Regions from separate parts of the Pseudoalteromonas sp. APC 3691 genome, predicted to be linked through region 1. Evidence: predicted binding sites of a transcription regulator. Region 1 holds the regulator's gene; the other holds the start of a gene.

Region 1 (4,456 bases):
TTTGATTACCAAAAGGTACCAAAACTCGCATGCCAGGTAGTAAAGGAATTGATAAGCCACTGAGCTGTTCTTCTATTTTATAATCAAAGGTGCGTGGAAGCGGAACTTTAATAGCAACTTCAACAAAACTCATAACAACTCAACCCGTAAAATTAATGCTGTAATGTACTAAAAATACCGCTAAAAACCTACTAGCAATAGTACTTGAGAAAGAGATTGTTCACTTTTTTAGCGAAAAGATAAATAAATACTTGTGCAGGGGAAGGTTGTTGGATAAAATCCGCCACCAACAAATTTGTTTTAACGACGTATGGTGCCAAACTCCGGGTTTGGAGAGCGATGCGGCCTTAACTAGAGGTTCCTATGAAAGAAGGTATTCACCCTAAGTACGAAGTAATTTCTGCAACATGTTCATGTGGAAATAAATTCGAAACTAGCTCAACTCTTTGTAAAGACATTCACTTAGACGTATGTTCTGCGTGTCACCCGTTTTACACTGGTAAGCAAAAAGTTTTAGACACTGGCGGACGTGTTGATCGCTTCAACAAGCGCTTCGGTGCACTTGCCAGCAAGAAGTAATTATTGCTGTTTAGTTAAAAAAAGCACCTTAGGGTGCTTTTTTTGTGCCTAAAATTTGTTATTTATTATCTTAAACTAACCTACATAAATCTTTAAGCAATTTAACGAATTAAATTGCACTATAACGTCGTTAAAATTTTTTTATTTAGAACAACTAGATACAAAAATTTTTGCCTAGTTCTAGCGTAATTTTCTTAACTTTAAATAGACCCCATATATAAGCAGATTGGTATTATTTCGTTGATTTTAACTATCCCCTCCTTTTGCATAACTATTTCCTATTCTTATTCTGAGTATGCATAATCCTTTACAGACAAATCGATAGATATTCTCTATATTTTAAATAGTACAATTTTTAACTAGGTTGATAAAAGTAGCTAACGTGGGCTTATCTGTTTTTAAAGTAAGGTAGTAGGCTGTTATTCTAAGTTTATGCTGATACTTTAAGTATACGTTTTATAAGATTTTGATAGACATAAAAGCACCTTAAAACTTACTTTTTAGGTGAATTTTTATTTATTAAATGTCGATATAATCCTGCAAAGTTACTGAAAAACCTCTTAAAATTAAAGGATATAGCATATAACAGGATAGACCTGATATTGCTTGGAATTTAAAAATAATAAGGGTATCGTACCCCAAGACTCCATCTCTCACTTTAACTTAAATTGCAGGATACCATCGCGTTATGTCTGACTTTCGTGAACAAGCACTACATTACCACTCACATCCCGTACCAGGTAAAATTAGCATTGAGCTTACAAAACCAGCTGAAACGGCTCATGATCTTGCACTTGCGTATAGCCCAGGTGTTGCCGAACCTGTACGTGAAATAGCTGCAGATCCTGCAAATGCTTATAAATATACTGGTAAAGGTAACATGGTTGCGGTTATTACTAATGGTACTGCAATTCTAGGCCTTGGTAATTTAGGTCCTTTAGCGTCTAAGCCCGTAATGGAAGGTAAAGCGTTATTGTTTAAACGTTTTGCAGGGCTTGATTCTATCGATATTGAAGTTAAGCACAAAACAACAGAAGACTTTATTAATACGGTTGCCAATATTGCCGACACATTCGGTGGTATTAACCTTGAAGATATTAAAGCACCAGAGTGTTTTGAAATAGAAAAAGCATTAATAGAGCGTTGTAGCATCCCTGTTTTTCATGACGATCAACACGGTACTGCCATTGTAACGGCTGCTGGTATGTTAAATGCGCTAGAAGTACAAGGTAAGTCAATTGAAGATGCAATTATTGTATGTTTAGGTGCAGGCGCTGCCGCTGTTGCGTGTATGGAGCTGTTAATTAAGTGTGGTGCACTGCGTGAACACATTTATATGCTTGACCGCAAAGGTGTTATTCATACCCGCCGCGATGACTTAAATGAATATAAACAGCTTTTTGCTAACAATACCGATAAGCGTACATTGCAAGATGTAATTGCAGATGCAGATGTATTTGTGGGTGTTTCTGGCCCTAACTTATTAGCGGCTGAAGATTTAAAGCTAATGGCTGCAAAACCAGTTGTGTTTGCATGTTCAAATCCAGATCCTGAGATTGATCCTGCACTTGCGCACGGCGCACGCAACGATTTAATCATGGCAACAGGACGCTCTGATTACCCTAACCAAGTTAATAATGTTTTATGTTTCCCGTTTATTTTCCGTGGTGCACTTGATGTACGTGCAAGCGCTATTAACGATGAAATGAAAATTGCTGCAGTAGATGCTATTCGAAGTATTGCCAAAGAGCCAGTACCTGCAGAAGTTTTAAAAGCCGCTGGTGTAGATAAACTAGAATTTGGTGCGCAGTATATTATTCCAAAACCAATGGATCCACGTTTACTGCCGCGTATAGCAAGAGCTGTTGCACTTGCTGCTATTGAGTCAGGTGTTGCACAAATTGAGCTACCTGAAAACTATATGCAGTAAATCTATACAGTAGAGCTATGCAATAAAATTTAGACATAAAAAAACCTCAATAATTACTGAGGTTTTTTTGTCTTTGTAATATTTATTCTTCGTTTAAAACGGGTACTTCTAGACCCATTTCTTGCATTATTTTTTTAACTTCTTCTGGCACTTTTTCGGCGTTATCTTTACGTAAGTCATCGTCATTTGGTAAAGGTTGGCCAGTAAAAGCATGCAAAAATGCCTCACATAGCAATTCACTATTTGTAGCATGGCGAAGGTTATTGATTTGACGACGTGTACGTTCGTCAGTTAATACCTTTAATACATTTAGCGGGATCGAAACGGTGATCTTTTTAACTTGCTCTGATTTTTTACCGTGTTCTGCGTATGGGTGAATATACTCACCATTCCATTTAGCCATAAGATGTATCGTTGCCTCAGATTATTAATTTCTCACACGGTATAAAAAGCGTGTAAATATGCGTGAAATTCTATCGATTTAAAAAAGATAGTCAAATAATAGATACAGATCTATCTTAATAAGCCTATTGTAGGTGTAAAGATAAACACACTTTTGTGAGCTAAAATGTGTTATTCGCAGAGGCCCTTTCTATTTTTAGCCATCTAGAGCTTTAAAATACTTTGACTTATCAAAACGGATAACTTACTCTTTTAGACGTCTAAACATCCAAGTTAATCAGGTGACGAATATGAGCGAAAAAAACAAAGCGACCATTGCTGTACGTAACGGCGTTGATGCTGATAAACATCATGGTGCGGTGGTACCGCCAATTTATTTATCGACTACTTATTCGTTTGCCGACTTTGATACTAAGCGTGAGTATGATTATGGTCGTAGCGGTAATCCTAATCGTGATATTTTAGCTGAGACGCTTGCTAAGCTTGAAGGTGGCGCTCGTGGCATAATTTCAGCTACAGGCATGGCTGCCGTGCATTTAGCTACTCAGCTACTTAATAGTGACGATACGTTAGTAATTCCGCATGATTGTTATGGTGGCAGCTATCGTTTATTTACATCTTTACAAAAACGCGGGCTACTAAAGCTCAAAATATTAGATTTAACAAAAGAAGAAAGCCTTCAACAAATTTTAGTAATTAAACCTAAGCTTATTTGGATAGAAACCCCAAGTAACCCAGTACTTCGTTTAACAGATATTAAAGCGGTTACCGATGTGGCTAAGCAATGCGGAGCTTTGGTTGCCGCAGATAACACGTTTTTGTCGCCGGCTTTACAAAACCCTATTAAATTTGGTGTAGATATTGTGGTGCATTCAACCACTAAATACATTAACGGACACTCAGATGTAGTAGGCGGCGCTGTTATTGCCGCAACACAAGAGTTAGGCGATGAGCTTGCTTGGTGGGCTAATAACATTGGTATTACGGGTGCGCCTTTTGATAGCTATTTAACGCTTCGTGGTTTACGTACTTTAAATGTGCGCCTAAGGCAGCATCAAGAAAATGCACTGGCAATAGCTAAGTACCTTGAAAGCTCTGAATATGTAAGCCAAGTTTACTACCCAGGTCTTGAGTCACATCCTCAACATGAGCTGGCTAAAGCACAGCAACTTGGTTTTGGTGGCATGGTTAGTTTTGATATTAAAGGCGATATAAACGACGCTGCGGCATTTTTAACTAGCCTTAAAACGTTTAGTTTAGCTGAGTCATTAGGTGGCGTAGAGAGCTTAATTTGTCACCCTGCAACTATGACGCACGCAGGTATGGAGGCAACAGCACGTTTAGAGGCGGGTGTGGGCGATACGCTTATTCGTATTTCGGTAGGTATTGAAGATATACACGATTTAGTCGCTGATTTTGAACGAGTGTTTGAACTTGTAAAACCAGGGCAAAATAAAAATGTTGGCCGTGTAGGCAAAGGAGCAGGCACTCCTGGTGGTAACGTTAAATTAAGTGCAGCCCGTCCGGCGCTTTGGTGATTAATAT
Region 2 (4,456 bases), on a different contig from region 1:
CGCGTACTTGTTGCAACCGATGTAGCTGCGCGTGGTTTAGATATTTCTACACTTAGATACGTAATTAACTTTGAACTACCGTACATTGCCGAGGATTACGTGCACCGTATTGGCCGTACAGGTCGTGCTGGCGAACAAGGACTTGCTATGTCGCTGGTAAGTCTTGATGAGCAATGGCTGCTAGAAGAAATTGAAGTACTACTCGATACGCGTTTAACGCCGCAGTGGTTAGAAGGTTACGAGCCAGATCCTAATAAAAAGCCAAAAGATAATCGTAAAAATACTAACAAGTCGCGAAAAGATCGCGATAAAAAACGCATCACTGGTAAAAGAGAGCCAAGTAGACGTCGTAAATAATAGCTTTTACTTTGCTTTCTTGCCTATACTGGAGCTACTAAATAGCCGAGGTAAAGCAATGTTTGAAATTGATCAATGGGCATTTTCTGGTATTGATGGCCAAATATCTTTGCATAAATGGCAAAAAACAATCGACCTTATAACGGGGCTTTTTTCAGCCCCGTCTGGTTATATAGTTCAGGCAACAAGCAAAGGCTATCGCGTTGTTATTAGAAGCAACGAAGGTGGATCTAACTTTGAGACCAATCCTATACTCCCTCCTCAAACACCTCTGTTTTGTCGGTACGTTGCTGAAACTAAAAATATTTTATATGTTAATGATGCAAGCAATAACGATGCATGGAACACCCTCCCAGAAGTAGTTAAGGATGGCGTTGAATCCTACCTAGGCTTACCTATTCATCGGCCAGAAGGTGAAGTATTTGGCACGCTATGCTTAAAAGACACTAAAATAACTAGCTATACCGATGAATACTTTGAGCTCATAGAGCAACTACGCGATTTAATTGAAGACGACCTAGCGCTTGTTTACAGCTATGAACAAATGCGCGAAATAGCTATGTTAGACTCATTAACAGATATTTATAATCGCCGAGCACTTAACTTACTAGCTCAGCAAAAGCTTAATTTAGCACTGCGTTTGGGATTCGACGTATGTTGCTTGTTTATAGATATAAACGACTTTAAAAAATTAAACGACACCTTTGGTCATGAAGTAGGTGATAAAGCCTTAATTATTTTGGCTGATACGCTAAAAAACCATTTAAGAGATGCCGACATAGTAGGGCGTTTAGGTGGTGATGAGTTTGTTGCAGTAATGCAGTTAAGCGATAAAAGCAAAATTAGCTACATCATGGATAAAATATCCTCTGAGTATTCAAAAGCTTTACTCAAAGCAGACGTCTGCGATTTATCGCTCAGCATAGGTTATAGTTTTACTAATAAACAAAAGCAGCCCTTTGAAGCGCTATTAAGTGATGCAGACCACGCAATGTATAAAAATAAACAAGCGTACAAGCTCGCTAAAAAAGCACAATAAAAGGAGGTTCGTCATGACTCATGCCACACAAACTTGGCTGGTTTTTTCTGCGATAGGTTTTATTTTTTCCTTAGCAATAATAAGCTTATTTGAAACGTTTCCTAGCATTAGATTTATATCTAATGAGGGAATAATTTTTGGTGTTATGTGCTCCTCTATGGGGTTTGCCTTAAAAAGGCTTGAGAGTAATAACCAAAAATAGCTTTCATGGATAGCTTAAGCTGCAAATTTTTACTTGTATTTATTAATTAATTTTTCAAAGAACGGACATAAAAAAGCAAGCCATTAGGCTTGCCAAGAAGGGTGTTAATTAGCTCTAACCTAGTCTTTAAGCTATTAGCTTTTCCGCAAGGTTTAATTCCATAATGGCTTTTAATAAACGGTATAGGTTAATTGACGCGTCAATTTCTTCTTTACGGTTTGTTAAGCTTTCAATATTTAGGCCCAGCGGTACATCTAAATGCGCACAGCTTTTAAGTATTAAGTCGAGGTTTTCGCGGCAAATACGGACTGATTCGCTTAATGTATTGTCTGCATCAAGCATGCGCCATTTAGTTGCCTCTGGCACTGAGATACCCAACCATTGCATAAAGTCTAAGGTTTTTTCGCCGCCGCACGGGGTAAACGTTAATATAATACGTTGAGGTGTAATCCCTTGTGCTTTACATGTACGTGCGTAGCTAGTAATTAGCTCTATAGTAGCTTGTGTGTCGTAAACAGCTTGCGATATAAAAAACTGACAACCTTGTGCTGTTTTTTCTATTAATCGTTCGTGCTCATTTCGTTTACTTGAATGGCGCTCAGCAATCGTAACGCCACCTAAAAAGAAATCATCTGATTGCTCAGCCAATGCTTTATACGCATCTGGCAGGCTTAGCTTTATATCGCCTATCGATGATGGGCTACCTACTAAAACAACATTTTGTAAATCGTAGTCGTTTTTAGTTTTACTTAGCCAATCTTTAAATTCGCCTACGCCACGCTGCGCCACACTTTTATAAGTAATCACATCTTGTGCAGATAAATTACGAAGTAAATGGCTGTATTCACGCGGATCAACGGTTTGTTTAAACGCAAATGGGCGGTCTTGATTAGTGCGGCTGCTTTCGTCTTGAATGTCGTAAATTATCACGCCGTCGTATTCAATTTCGTGTAAGCGACCTAATAGCTTTTCTGCAATGATTTTTAATTGCGCTTTATCGGTGCCAATTTTAGGCGGGGTAGTACCAATAAGATAAACACCTTGGTTGGTGTCCACTATCTTCTCTTTTAGTGATAAAGCCATAATCCTCATTCCAGCTAAGTTTGTTTAGATGGATTTAATATAGCAGCCATTTAGACGTCTAGATAGATTTATTTAGTGAAAGTTTTTCAACTAACATGATGTTTATTCATTGTGCTTGTTCCCATAATTTATAATTGACACAGTTGTTTACATAATAAATTCCCTTGGGGCTCTTATATTTATTGGCTTTGGGGCATAATTAAAGAGTTAAATCTGACAACAAATTTGCTCAATTTAAAAAGGGACAACAATGAAATTTAAATTATTAGCAACCAGCTTAGCGGTATCACTGGCGTTTACGGGTTGCGCCATGCAACAAAACCAAAGCACGCAAACAACAGCACAACAAGAACAAGTAAATAAAGCTGATGACCGTGTTTTTTCACAAGATTACTTAATTGAAGAGCTAGAAAACGGCTTACGTGTCATGGTTGTTAAAACCGATTACCCTGATGTAGTGTCGCTGCAAATTCCGGTATCGGTAGGGTCGCGTAACGAAGTTGAAGAGGGCAAAACAGGCTTTGCTCACTTTTTTGAACACATGATGTTTAAAGGCTCACAAAAATACCCTGAAGATGTGTACTCAGACATATTAAAAAATTCAGGTGTTGATAACCGCGCATATACAACAAACGATTACACAAATTACCATTTAAACTTTTCAAAGCAGCATCTTGATAAAGTACTTGAGCTAGAAGCTGATATTTTTCAAAACTTAACCTACACCGAAGAGCAATTTAGAACCGAAGCGCAAACGGTAAAAGGTGAGTACTTAAAAAACAACGCGAGCCCAATTCGTAAATTATTAAGCGCTGTACGCGAAGAAGCGTTTGATAAGCACACGTATAAACACACCACTATGGGCTTTTTTAAAGACATAGAAGCCATGCCTGATCAAATGGCGTACGGAAAAGAGTTTTTTGCTAAATTTTATAAGCCTGAGTATGTGTCACTTGTTATTGTGGGCGATGTAGAGCCAAAAGCTACAATGGCAATGGTTAAAAAGCATTGGGGTAGCTGGAAAAAAGGTAACTATGTTGCCGATATTAAAGCTGAGCCTGTTCAACAAGCGCCAAAATATTTGCACCAGCAAGATGAAGCACTACCAGGGCATTGGTTGCTTGTATCGTACAAAGGCGCTGCGTGGGAGCCTGCTAAAAAAGACAGAGCGGCGCTTGATTTAATCTCACAGCTTTATTTTTCAAATAACTCTGATTTATATCAAGAGCTAGTGGTCGACAAACAAATTGCCAGCCAAATGTTTGCCTATAACCCAGAGACTAAAGATCCGGGTTTATTACACGTATTTGTTAAAGTAGAAAACGCAGACGATTTAGTCACTGCACGCGATGCAATTAACCGAACTTATGCAAAAGCACGCACTGAGCTTGTTGATGAGCAAAAGCTAAATGATTTAAAATCGAACCTTAAATACAGCTTTATTAATGGCTTAGATTCGTCGCAAGCGATTGCATCAACCCTTGCCAGCTACATGCATTTTGAGCGCGATCCTGAGGTTATAAACCAGCTCTATAAATCATCAGATAACATTACCAGCGCAGATATTAAAGCCGTTGCTAATAAATACTTTACTGATAACGCACGTACCACATTAACAATGTCGGCACTTGACAAAGCCCCAGGTTTTGAGCAAGAAGTTGATTTAAATGCGCTTACTGCAAAGCTTGAACAAGCACCTGCGGCACCTGTATTTAAAGTACTTGATAAAACCAATAGCTCGCCATTAATTGATGTTAACTTTTTATTCAATACCG

The links. Region 1 encodes MetJ, which represses methionine synthesis genes. Its sites were predicted from a motif close to TAGACGTCTAGACGTCTA; they were not measured.
Positions count from the first base shown of each region.
Region 2: a site for MetJ is predicted at 2,725-2,742, ahead of QL998_RS01035 (methylenetetrahydrofolate reductase). Genes of this name have one in related genera too.

Region 1 covers NZ_JASDCB010000034.1:25,184-29,639, forward strand. The annotation lists gene priA (primosomal protein N') at 1-133, opposite strand, end outside; gene rpmE (50S ribosomal protein L31) at 364-579, shown strand; gene QL998_RS12110 (malic enzyme-like NAD(P)-binding protein) at 1,268-2,509, shown strand; gene metJ (met regulon transcriptional regulator MetJ) at 2,592-2,912, opposite strand; gene metB (cystathionine gamma-synthase) at 3,202-4,449, shown strand; gene metL (bifunctional aspartate kinase/homoserine dehydrogenase II) at 4,455-4,456, shown strand, end outside.
Region 2 covers NZ_JASDCB010000002.1:44,882-49,337, reverse strand. The annotation lists gene QL998_RS01050 (DEAD/DEAH box helicase) at 1-357, shown strand, start outside; gene QL998_RS01045 (sensor domain-containing diguanylate cyclase) at 416-1,396, shown strand; gene QL998_RS01040 (hypothetical protein) at 1,410-1,598, shown strand; gene QL998_RS01035 (methylenetetrahydrofolate reductase) at 1,725-2,681, opposite strand; gene QL998_RS01030 (pitrilysin family protein) at 2,932-4,456, shown strand, end outside.